DNA from 2 places in the Mesorhizobium sp. Cs1299R1N1 genome. Region 1 is predicted to be linked to the other one. Evidence: riboswitches for the same ligand, from Rfam matches in the RefSeq annotation. Region 1 holds a riboswitch; the other holds the start of a gene.
What was found. A riboswitch is a leader RNA that binds a small molecule or an ion and turns the genes downstream of it on or off. The one in region 1 is predicted to bind cobalamin.
Positions count from the first base shown of each region.

Region 1 (5,017 bases):
AGCGGTACGGCGCGACGCGAAAAAACACCGCTCGCCCAATGCCGGCTGGCCCGAAGCGGCGATGGCCGGCGCGCTTGGGCTCGCGCTTGCCGGACCACGCAGCTATGGCGGTGTCATGGTCGACGACATCTTCATGGGCGAAGGCGGCCGCAGCGATGTCGACAGCGGCGACATCAGGCGGGCGCTGCAACTCTACCGTATCGCTGATTTCCTGCTGATTGGCTTGTTCGGCCTGGTCGCGGTGATCGTTGTTCTGGTTTTCTAAAACTCGATGCCCTGCTGGGCTTTCACGCCCGCCGAGAAATGATGCTTGGTCAAACCCATCTCGGTGACCAGATCGGCAGCCTCGACCAGCGCTGGCTTGGCGTTGCGGCCGGTGACGACGACATGCAGGCCCTCGCGCCGGCCCTTCAGCGCCGCAACCACCTTGTCGAGATCGAGGTAGTCGTAGCGCAACGCAATGTTGAGCTCGTCGAGCACGACAAGGCTGATCGAGGGATCGTCGATCAATTCCAGTGCTTTGGCCCAGGCGGCCTCGGCAGCGGCGATATCGCGCTTCAGGTCCTGCGTCTCCCAGGTGAAACCCTCACCCATCGCATGCCAGACGACGCGGTCGCCGAAGGCGGCAAACGCATCCTTCTCGCCGGTGTGCCATTTGCCCTTGATGAACTGGACGACGCCGACGCGCTTGCCGTAGCCGAGCATCCGCAGCGCCAGCCCGAAGGCGGCGGTGGTTTTACCCTTGCCGGGACCGGTGTTGACGATCAGTAACCCCTTCTCGACCGTCTTGCTCGCAACCTCGGCGTCCTGCACCGCCTTGCGCTTGGCCATCTTGGCGCGATGGCGCTCTTCATCCTTGTCGTCGATGTCGGTCATTTCACTTCACCTTGAGCGGTAGCCCCGCCACCATCAGCAGCACCGTGTCGGCAACCGCGGCGACCCGCTGGTTGAGCCGGCCGGCGTCGTCGCGAAAACGCCGCGCCAGCGCATTGTCGGGCACGATGCCTTGCCCGACCTCGTTCGACACCACGAACCACGGTCCGCGCGGCCGCGACAGCACGTCGGCTAGCCGTCGGCACTCAGCCTCGACGTCGTGATCGGCCAGCATATGATTGGTCAACCATAGCGTCAGGCAGTCGACAAGCACCGGCTGATCATCCGGCAAGGCCTCCAGCGCTTCGGCAAGGTCGAGCGGCGCGTCGATGGTCGACCAGCCCTCGCCGCGCCGCGAGCGGTGCAACGCGATGCGCTCGCGCATCTCATCGTCATAGGTTTGCGCCGTGGCTACATACGCCCATGGCGGGGGGAATGCCGTCACCAGGGTTTCGGCGTGCGCGCTCTTGCCGGAGCGCGCGCCACCGATGATGAAAGTCAGCTTGCCGCGATCAGGCAAAGCTGTCGCGCAAGCTGGTCGCCGTGCCGGTGAAGCGCCTGCGCACCACGCCCACGACCGCGCCGAGCACCAGCCAGAACACCAGATTGGTCACCGTCACCGCCACCACGAACTGATGGTGCAGGCCTTCCGGGATAGGCGTTTCGAAACTGTCGGGCTGCGGCGCGCCGACGACGTGCGGGGCGACGATCAGCAAGACGGCGAGGATGGTCAACGGCAGCGATCTGCGAAACACGATCAGGCCAAGGCCGATGGCGGTCGCCGCGGCCGTTGCCGTCCACCAGATCTGGCGCGCAAGCAGATCGGCCGCCGGCATCGCCGGCAGTTCCGGCTGCAGGCCGAGGCCTGGTGCCAGCGTGAACACGGCAGAGCCGGCCAGCCCCCAGAACACGCCCTGGCGCCAATTGCCGACGCCGCCGGCAAACTCGGAAACCGCGACCAGGACCAGTGCGAAGCCGATGCCGGTGACGATATTGGCAACCACGCTGAAGGCAAAACGCTCGACACCGTCGGCCGGCGCCCAACCCTCGTCTTCCTCCGCCGGTGCCGTGACTTCGGCGGGTGCCGGCGCGGCAGAGCTCATCGCATTCCCAGCGGGCACCACCTTGCTCATTGCGTCGTTGCTCGCCGCCGGTCCGGCCGCGTGGTCATGGTGATGGCCGCCGCCGGCCTGTTCGTAGACTTCCGCCTTGAGGATCAGCGGCACCGTCGCATAGGCCTGCAGGCAGGCGAGAACGATACCGGCCACAAGCCCCGCGACCGCCGCGACGAACACGACGTTGCGAAACAGATTCATGATGTCAGATCCTCGTTAGTGGCAGGGAAATGCCATCGAGTGGCGATAGTCGTGGGCGGCATTGTGGACCGCATCAATATGCGAGAAACCGACAAAGCCGACGACGAACATGCCGAGCAGCGCCGCGAGCGCGAGCTGCATGAAGCGCGACTGCGAGGAGACGGAGGCGCCGAGGGAGACGGAAGCGGTAGTCATGTCTTGTCCTTTCGCCCTCCACCCGAGGGCATCGAAGTCAGTTTCCTGTCGCCGGCAGGTCTCCTGGCTCGCGGATAAGCGCCCTTCCCCACCTTCCCGAAGGAAAACCTTCAGTGGCATATGGAGAGGACTACCGCACACAGTTGCGGGGGCAGCCACGGCATTGGACAGGAATTCCTGTCCGCACCGCATTCCCTCTTGGCTCCAAAAAGGAACCGACGACGTTGGTGACTATAGGGAAATTCGCCGCGCGCGGCAAACCAAATTCCGACAGTCGCCAGCGCAGGAGCGTCGTATCGGCAAGGCCGCTCCCCTCCTGATTGACAAACTTCATGGCCGGGTGTCGGCTGCCAACCTGACAGGAAGCCAGCCATGCAGCCTGATGCCAGCGGGCGCGAGCCCTATAGCGGCCTGACCCGAACCGAGCCGACGCTGCCCTCATCGGCCTATTGGGACCAGGAGAACTATCAGCGTGATCTCGACGCCATCTGGTACAGAAATTGGCTGCTCGTCTGCCGCGAGGCCGACCTTGCCCAGCCTTTGGCATTCCGCACCTTCCGCGTCGGTACGCAGGAAATCCTTGTGCTGCGCGACGACGCCGGCGAGTTGCGTGCCTTCCACAACACGTGCCGGCATCGCGGTTCGCAGCTTTGCCAGGAAAGCGAAGGACGCCTGAAGGCGCGGCTGATCACCTGCCCGTACCATGCCTGGTCCTATTCGCTGCGTGGCGATCTGGTGCGTGTACCGTCGAAATCGCTGCCCGACGGCTTCGACAAGGCCGACCACCCGCTTTATCGCGTTGCACTCTCGGTGTGGCGGGGCTTCGTCTTCGTCAATCTTGCTGAAGATGCCGCCGGCTCAGCGCAGTCATCCTTCGACCCGGCCTCCGGCGACCTCGGCAACTGGCCGCTGGACACGCTGGTGTCAGGCCATGTGCTGCGCAAGGTGATGAACTGCAACTGGAAGATTTTCTGGGAAAACTTCAACGAGTGCCTGCACTGCCCGGGCGTCCACAAGGACCTGTCGCGGCTGGTGCCGATCTATGGCCGCGGCCTGATGAGCCGGCATGACGATCCCGAATGGACGCGCCATGCAGACAATGATGCGCCGGAATTCTCCGGCGGCCTGCGCGCCGGGGCTGAAACATGGTCGCGTGATGGGCAGACGCATGGGCCGGTTTTCCCCGGCTTGACGCAGGCGCAACGCACCGCCGGCCAGACCTATGCCACCAGCCTGCCCTCGATGTTCATCGTCGGCCATGTCGACTATGTCAGGACCGTGCGGCTGGTGCCGCTCGGTCCCGAACAGACCGAATTGACCGCCGAATGGCTGTTCGCGCCCGAGGCGCTCGCCGCCACCGATCTCGACAACATCGTCGCCTTCGGCACACAGGTGCTGGAGGAGGATGCCGCGATCTGCGAGGTCAACCAGAAGGGCCTGCGCTCGATGCGTCATACAGCCGGCGTGCTGATGCCGGAGGAGTACGATTTGCACCGCTTCCACAATTGGGTGCGCGAGCGCCATACTGAGCTTTCGCTCTGATTTTTTAGAGAGATTTAGGCAGGTAGCGCCAGGTCATGAAGCCGCAAAACGCCGCCAGCAGGCCGAGCGTGACGAACACCGATCCCAATCCGAAGAAGGCCAGCACCACCGAATAGACCAGCGGCGGCGTCAGTTCGGAAAAGTCGAGATAGGTGCGGTAGACCGCCGCCATCTGCGCGCGCTCATAGGAGCGCACCGAGCGCATGAAGGCGGTCGAGCCCAGCGCGTCGAGCGCGATGGTGAAGAAGGCGCCGCACAACAGGAAGGCTCCGGTCAGCAACGGCTCTGCCGCTCCGACCGTGCCCGCCGCCAGCAGCGACGCCGACATGGCGAAGTAGGCAAACGTCATGGTGCGTCGGCCGCCAAAGCGTTTTCCCGCCTTGCCCCAGAAGATCGCCATGAACAGCAGCGCATTGCCGGCCGAGACCAGCAGGCCGCCCGCCAGTTCACCCTCGCCCGTGATTACCATGAACAGCGGTCCATAGACGAAGAACGTCGTCCAGAAGCAGGACCGGCCGAAGGCGATCAGCCAGGCGAGCCTGAGCCTTGGCTGCGCCACGAAGCGGCCGATGTTGGCGAGCGGATTTGCCGGCCGCGTCTTGCCCGGGCGGATCGACGGGTTGTCGCCCAGCCGGTAGGTCCAGAACAGCGCCAGCAAAGCCATGGCGAAAACCGCCACCGCGCCATGCGCGGCATAGATGCCGAAATGCGCATAAAGGAAAATGCCAAGCGTCGGCCCGCCCGTCCAGGCAACCATCGACCACGCCATGCGCAGCGATTCGGCCTGCATGAAGTCGGTCTTGCGGATGTGGTCCATGATGTAGAGGTTGAGCGTGATCGACAGCGCACTGGCACCCATCACCCGGCACAGCATCCCGGCCAATTGTCCGGCGAGCGTATGGGTGACGAAGAACAGCGAGCCGATGGCGAGCAGGCAGGCGCCTGCCGTGTAGACCCAGCGCCGCGCGAAGCGGCGGATCAGCATCGGCATGAACAAGGTCACCGACAGGCCGAGCATGGATACGACGGTGTAGAGGATCGAGACGACCTGCTCGTTGTGGAGGATCTCGTAGGCCTGAATCGGGATGACG
Region 1 covers NZ_JAPYKR010000008.1:102,098-107,114, reverse strand. Annotated here, with positions in the region: gene cbiB (adenosylcobinamide-phosphate synthase CbiB) at 1-265, shown strand, start outside; gene cobO (cob(I)yrinic acid a,c-diamide adenosyltransferase) at 262-876, opposite strand; gene cobU (bifunctional adenosylcobinamide kinase/adenosylcobinamide-phosphate guanylyltransferase) at 878-1,393, opposite strand; gene O7A70_RS18765 (CbtA family protein) at 1,386-2,189, opposite strand; gene O7A70_RS18760 (CbtB domain-containing protein) at 2,205-2,384, opposite strand; cobalamin riboswitch at 2,421-2,619, opposite strand; gene O7A70_RS18755 (aromatic ring-hydroxylating oxygenase subunit alpha) at 2,757-3,926, shown strand; gene O7A70_RS18750 (MFS transporter) at 3,931-5,017, opposite strand, start outside.

Region 2 (5,017 bases), on a different contig from region 1:
GCGAAGCGGATCGGCGTTGCGGCTTCGACGGGGACAGCCACACCGTCCTGCGCCGGCGCCGCGAATGGCACCGGGATTTCCTCAACGGTCGGCGCGGCAAAGCTCTCCTGATGGTACTTTGCCATGTCGAAGCCGGCGGCTTCGAGCATGCCGCGCACGGCGCGCATGAAGGGATCGGGGCCGCAGCAGAAGATTTCGCGTTCGCGGAAATCGGGCGCCAGCAGCGGCAACCGGATAGCGTCGATGCGGCCCATATGGCCATACCAGCGCTCGCGGCTCGACCGTTCCTCGATCATGAAGCCGAGCGACAGGCCCGGCATGTGGCCGCCGAGCAGCTCCAGCTCCTTGCGGAAGATGATCTCTTCCGGGCGCCGCGCGCAGTTGACGAAGCCGACATCGGTCCATGGCGCGCAGTCGTTCAGCCAGCGCAGCATCGACATCATCGGCGTCACGCCCGAACCGGCCGAGATGAACAGATATTTCGCCGCCGGATGGCTGTGCAGTGAAAAGTCGCCGCCTGGTCCATAGGCCTTGACGTGCGAGCCGGGCGCCAGGTGATCGAACATCCAGCGTGTGCCGATGCTGCCCACCTGCGCCTTCACCGTCACCGCGATCGAGAATGGCCGCGACGGTGACGATGACAGCGTATAGGTGCGCATCAGCGGCCCGTCCGGTGTCGGCAATTCCAGCGTCACGAACTGGCCCGGCTTGTAGCGGAACCAGGTCTGGTTGTCGGAGCGGAAGGTGAATGTCTTCACGTCGGGCGCCTCGTCGGTGACGCCGGTCACTTCCAGCACCTGCAGCCTGTCGTTCCAGGGCGCCATCTGGTCGAGATGGCGATAGAGGCCGAGGTCCGTCATCGCATTCATCCTGTTGTCCCTTTTGTTCCGCGCATGCCCAAAACCGCCGTCTTTAGCGATATGCCTTAGGCAACGCTGCGCAGGGCCGGCCGGCCGCCTTCGGCAAGCCGTGGCCCGATGAAGGACGCGTACCACTCGACGAACTGGATCACGCCGCCCTCATGCAGCTCCGAATAGGGGCCTGGCTCATACGCCGGCGACAGGATGCCGAAGGCGTTTTCCTCGACGATGCGGCGATCCTGGTCGTTGGTCTCGGTCCAGACATGGGTGAGTTCTGCGAGATCGTAATCGACGCCCTCGACCGCATCCTTATGCACCAGCCATTTGGTCGTCACCGCCGTTTCCGTGGCGCTGATCGGCAGCACCCGGAAGGTGACGGCGTGGTCGCCCAGGATGTGGTTCCAGGTGGTCGGATAGTGGTAAAGCAGCAACGAACCGATGCGGTCGGTTGAAACGCTGTCGGAAAGATTCCTCTCGACCGCGCGCTTTCCCGTCATCGTGTAGCTGACGGCATCGCGCAGCAGCGGCGCGCGGGTCGCGCGATACTGGCCGGCCGGATCGATGCGGAACTTGCTCGGCAGGCCGACCGATTCGCATTTCGCCCAGTGCGCCAGCATCTCCGGATCGCTGTCGGCGCCTTGCACGCCGGTCACCGTCGGTGCTTCCGGGAAGGTCTTGCAGAGTTCGGGATGGTTGCCGGCGCAATGATAGCATTCGCGGTTGTTTTCCCAGACCAGCTTCCAGTTGCCCTTCTCGATGATGGTGCTCTCGAAGGCGACTTTTGCCTCACGCAGCCGGTGCGGCAAAAGGTAGGGCTCGATCATCGCCCGCATCGGCGCGAAATCGGCGGGCTCGCTGGCCAGACAGATGAAGATGTAGCCGCCAACGCTTTCGCAGGCGACGGGCTTCAGGCCGTACTGGCTCTTGTCGAATCCATCGGCCATCTGGCGGGCGAACAGCAGCCGGCCGTCGAGCTCGTAGGTCCATTGGTGATAGGGACAGACCAGTTTGGCGGCCGTGCCCTTGTCACTGTTGCAGACGCGGCTGCCGCGATGGCGGCAGGAATTGTGGAAGGCGTTGATCTTGCCCTGCTGATCGCGCACCAGCACGACCGGATAATCGCCGATCTGCACGGTGATGAAGCTGCCCGGCTTGGGCAATTCGCAATCATGGCCGATGAACAGCCAGTCGCGATACCAGATCAACTCCATGTCCAGCTTGAAGTAGTCCGGGTCGGTGTAAAAGGGCTGTTCCAGCGAAAAGCCTTGTCTGCGGCTGTTCAAGAGCCTCAGCATGTCGTTGCGCGCGTCCATGTCCTGTCCTCAGTTTCAAGGACTGAACTGGTGGTGATTGAGGAAGGACTGGGCGCAGATCGGCGAAAAGCCGGACAAACACCATCCGCCTCTTGACCGCCCACCGCGATCAGTCGAGTTCTAGCGATCTCGGGCTGGTTTCCGGGCTCTGGAGTTGTCCTTGCGGACCATCGCGACACCTTCCCAGGCTTTCGCCCAGTGGTCTCCCGTTGCGACTTGAACTCCACCACCGTTGCGGGGGCAGCGCCGGAATCTGACCGGCTTCCCAATTCTCCACTCCGTCGTCTCGCAGCGGCACCTGAGATGCCCGATCTAACCACGACAGGCTTTGCGACATCGGCACGAAAGCGACATCGCATCCATGCGGCGCGACACGCATGCTGGATCGTCATGACAGGCTTGTAGCCGTTGGAATCGCCTTCTGTCGCCAAGCCGCGCCGGCACCCTCTTCCACCCTTTTGCCGGCAGCAAATAGGTTAACGGTTTCAAAAAGTGACTATTAGCAGGGACTAAAATCGAACCGAACGGTTCGTTTCTGTTGACGGTGCGTGCAAGACGCTGTGAACGCCGAGCCTCCGACACAGTTGGTGATCGAGGTGCTGCTTTAAGCTAACAATTTGATATTACACGAGAAAATAAGAGATGTGGAAAGCGCTGGTACAATTTCAAGTGGTGGAGTCATGGTCCACGCTGAACAACTTCGTGATTGGAAACGGCAAGGGTGCTCTCCCACATCGGGGCTGTCCGAACGACGCGATTTAATCCCAAGACACGCCGCTAGACGGATGGAAAAATACTGGAGTACCAAAAAATGAAAAAGATCATTCTCACTGCCGCCGCCCTTCTGGCTGTTTCCGGCAGCGCCTTCGCTGGTAGCGACAATTACGGTTCGAACGGCGCCAACCAGCCTGCTGCCGCGGTGGACAGCTCGTACACCGCTTCCACCTCCACCAAGACGTCGGAGCCTGTTGCTCAGACGCCTGCTCAGGGCAGCGATCGCAACCTCTTCGGCCGCTAACGGCCTGTCCCCACGGACGGCGGGCTTGCCCGCCGATCCGGTGGAATTCAAGAAATTCAGGAGTGTCTAAAATGAACAAGATCCTTATTGCCGCCGCCGCCGTTCTGGCCATTTCCGGCAGCGCTTTTGCCAGCGACAACTATGGCTCCAACGGTGCCAACCAGCCTGCCGCCGCGGTGGACAACTCGTACACCGCGTCGGTCGACAAGTCGGCTCCTGCCAGCCAGGAGCCCGTCCAGCACGGCGCCGATCGCAACCTGTTCGGCAACAACTAACATCTCTTCAAGCAAGGACGGCGCGATCAGCCCGCCCCTTGAATTCGAAAAAATCGGAGTACCAAAATGAAAAAGATTGTTCTTACCGCCGCCGCTCTTCTGATTGCCGCTGGCAGCGCCTATGCCGGCAACGACAACGTTGGCGACACCGACATCAACAAGCTGGCGACCGTCAACGTCGACACCTCGCATACGGGCTCGACCCGCAAGAGCGAATCGCCTGTCTACAAGCTGCTCAATTCGTCGGGCGACGTACAGAAGTCCGCCCCTCAGGGCGCAGACCGCAACCTCTTCGGCAGCAACTAACCAGCCGTGGTGATATACAAAAGAGAGCGGCGGGCTTGCCCGCCGCTCTCTTTTTGCGTTGTCAAGACAGCTTGTGGTCTCAGGCGGCTTTTGCTTCCGCTTCCTGCAGGGCGAACGACCGTCCATCCGCATCGAAGATATGAAGGTCGCCGGCATTGGCGGTCAGCCGCAGCGTCGAGCCGCGCTTGACCTCGACATTGCCCGGCAACTTGGTCACCAGCGGCAGGTCGGCACGGCCGATGTCGATATAGACCAGCTGAACCTCACCGAGCTGCTCGAGATAATCGACCGTCCCCTCGAACAGATAATCGCTACCACTGGCGATCGCGAGATCTTCCGGCCGCACGCCGAAGCTGACCGCCGCTCCCTTTGCTGAAGCAGGCGTCGCTATCGGTACCGTCGCCTTGCGTCCGCCGACATGACTGACGATGGTCGGATTGCCCGTCTTGTCGACCGTCGCCGGCAGGATATTCATGGCCGGTGAGCCGATGAACTGGGCGACGAAGAGGTTGCCGGGGTTCTTGTAGAGCTCCATGGGCGTGCCGACCTGCTCGATGTGGCCATCCTTCAGCACGACGATGCGGTCGGCCAGCGTCATCGCCTCGACCTGGTCGTGCGTGACATAGATCATGGTCGTGTTGGGCATCGATTCCTTGAGCTTGGCGATCTCGATGCGCGTGGCGACGCGCAGCGCCGCGTCAAGGTTCGACAGCGGTTCGTCGAACAGGAACACTTTCGGATTGCGCACGATGGCGCGGCCGATGGCGACACGCTGACGCTGGCCGCCGGACATCGCCTTGGGCAGGCGGTCGAGATATTTGGTCAACTGCAGGATCTCGGCTGCCTGCCGTACCCGCTTGTCGATCTCGGACTTGCTTTCCTTGCCGATCTTCATCGAGAAGGCCATGTTGTCGTAGACGGTCATGTGCGGGTAGAGCGCATAGGACTGGAACACCATGGCGATGCCGCGCTTCGACGGCGGCACGTCGTTGACCACCTGGCCGTCGATCCTGAGTTCACCCGAGGTGATTTCCTCAAGCCCGGCGATCGAGCGCAGCAAGGTCGACTTGCCGCAGCCCGACGGTCCGACGAAGACGATGAATTCGCCCGATTTGATGTCGAGGTCGATGCCGTGGAGAATGTTGAGATTGCCGTAGGACTTCTTCACTTGTCTCAAATTGACATCGGCCATTGATTTCCTCCAGTGATTCCTCAGATGTTTCAGCCTATGCGTCCGAACCAGGC
Region 2 covers NZ_JAPYKR010000009.1:161,985-167,001, reverse strand. Annotated here, with positions in the region: gene O7A70_RS20720 (hybrid-cluster NAD(P)-dependent oxidoreductase) at 1-860, opposite strand, end outside; gene O7A70_RS20715 (aromatic ring-hydroxylating oxygenase subunit alpha) at 926-2,173, opposite strand; cobalamin riboswitch at 2,289-2,490, opposite strand; gene O7A70_RS20710 (DUF680 domain-containing protein) at 2,985-3,191, shown strand; gene O7A70_RS20705 (DUF680 domain-containing protein) at 3,263-3,466, shown strand; gene O7A70_RS20700 (DUF680 domain-containing protein) at 3,533-3,772, shown strand; gene O7A70_RS20695 (ABC transporter ATP-binding protein) at 3,852-4,964, opposite strand; gene bglA (beta-galactosidase BglA) at 4,994-5,017, opposite strand, start outside.
Region 2: it holds a riboswitch for cobalamin, as region 1 does, so the genes downstream of both, O7A70_RS20715 (aromatic ring-hydroxylating oxygenase subunit alpha) here and O7A70_RS18760 (CbtB domain-containing protein) in region 1, are expected to answer to the same signal.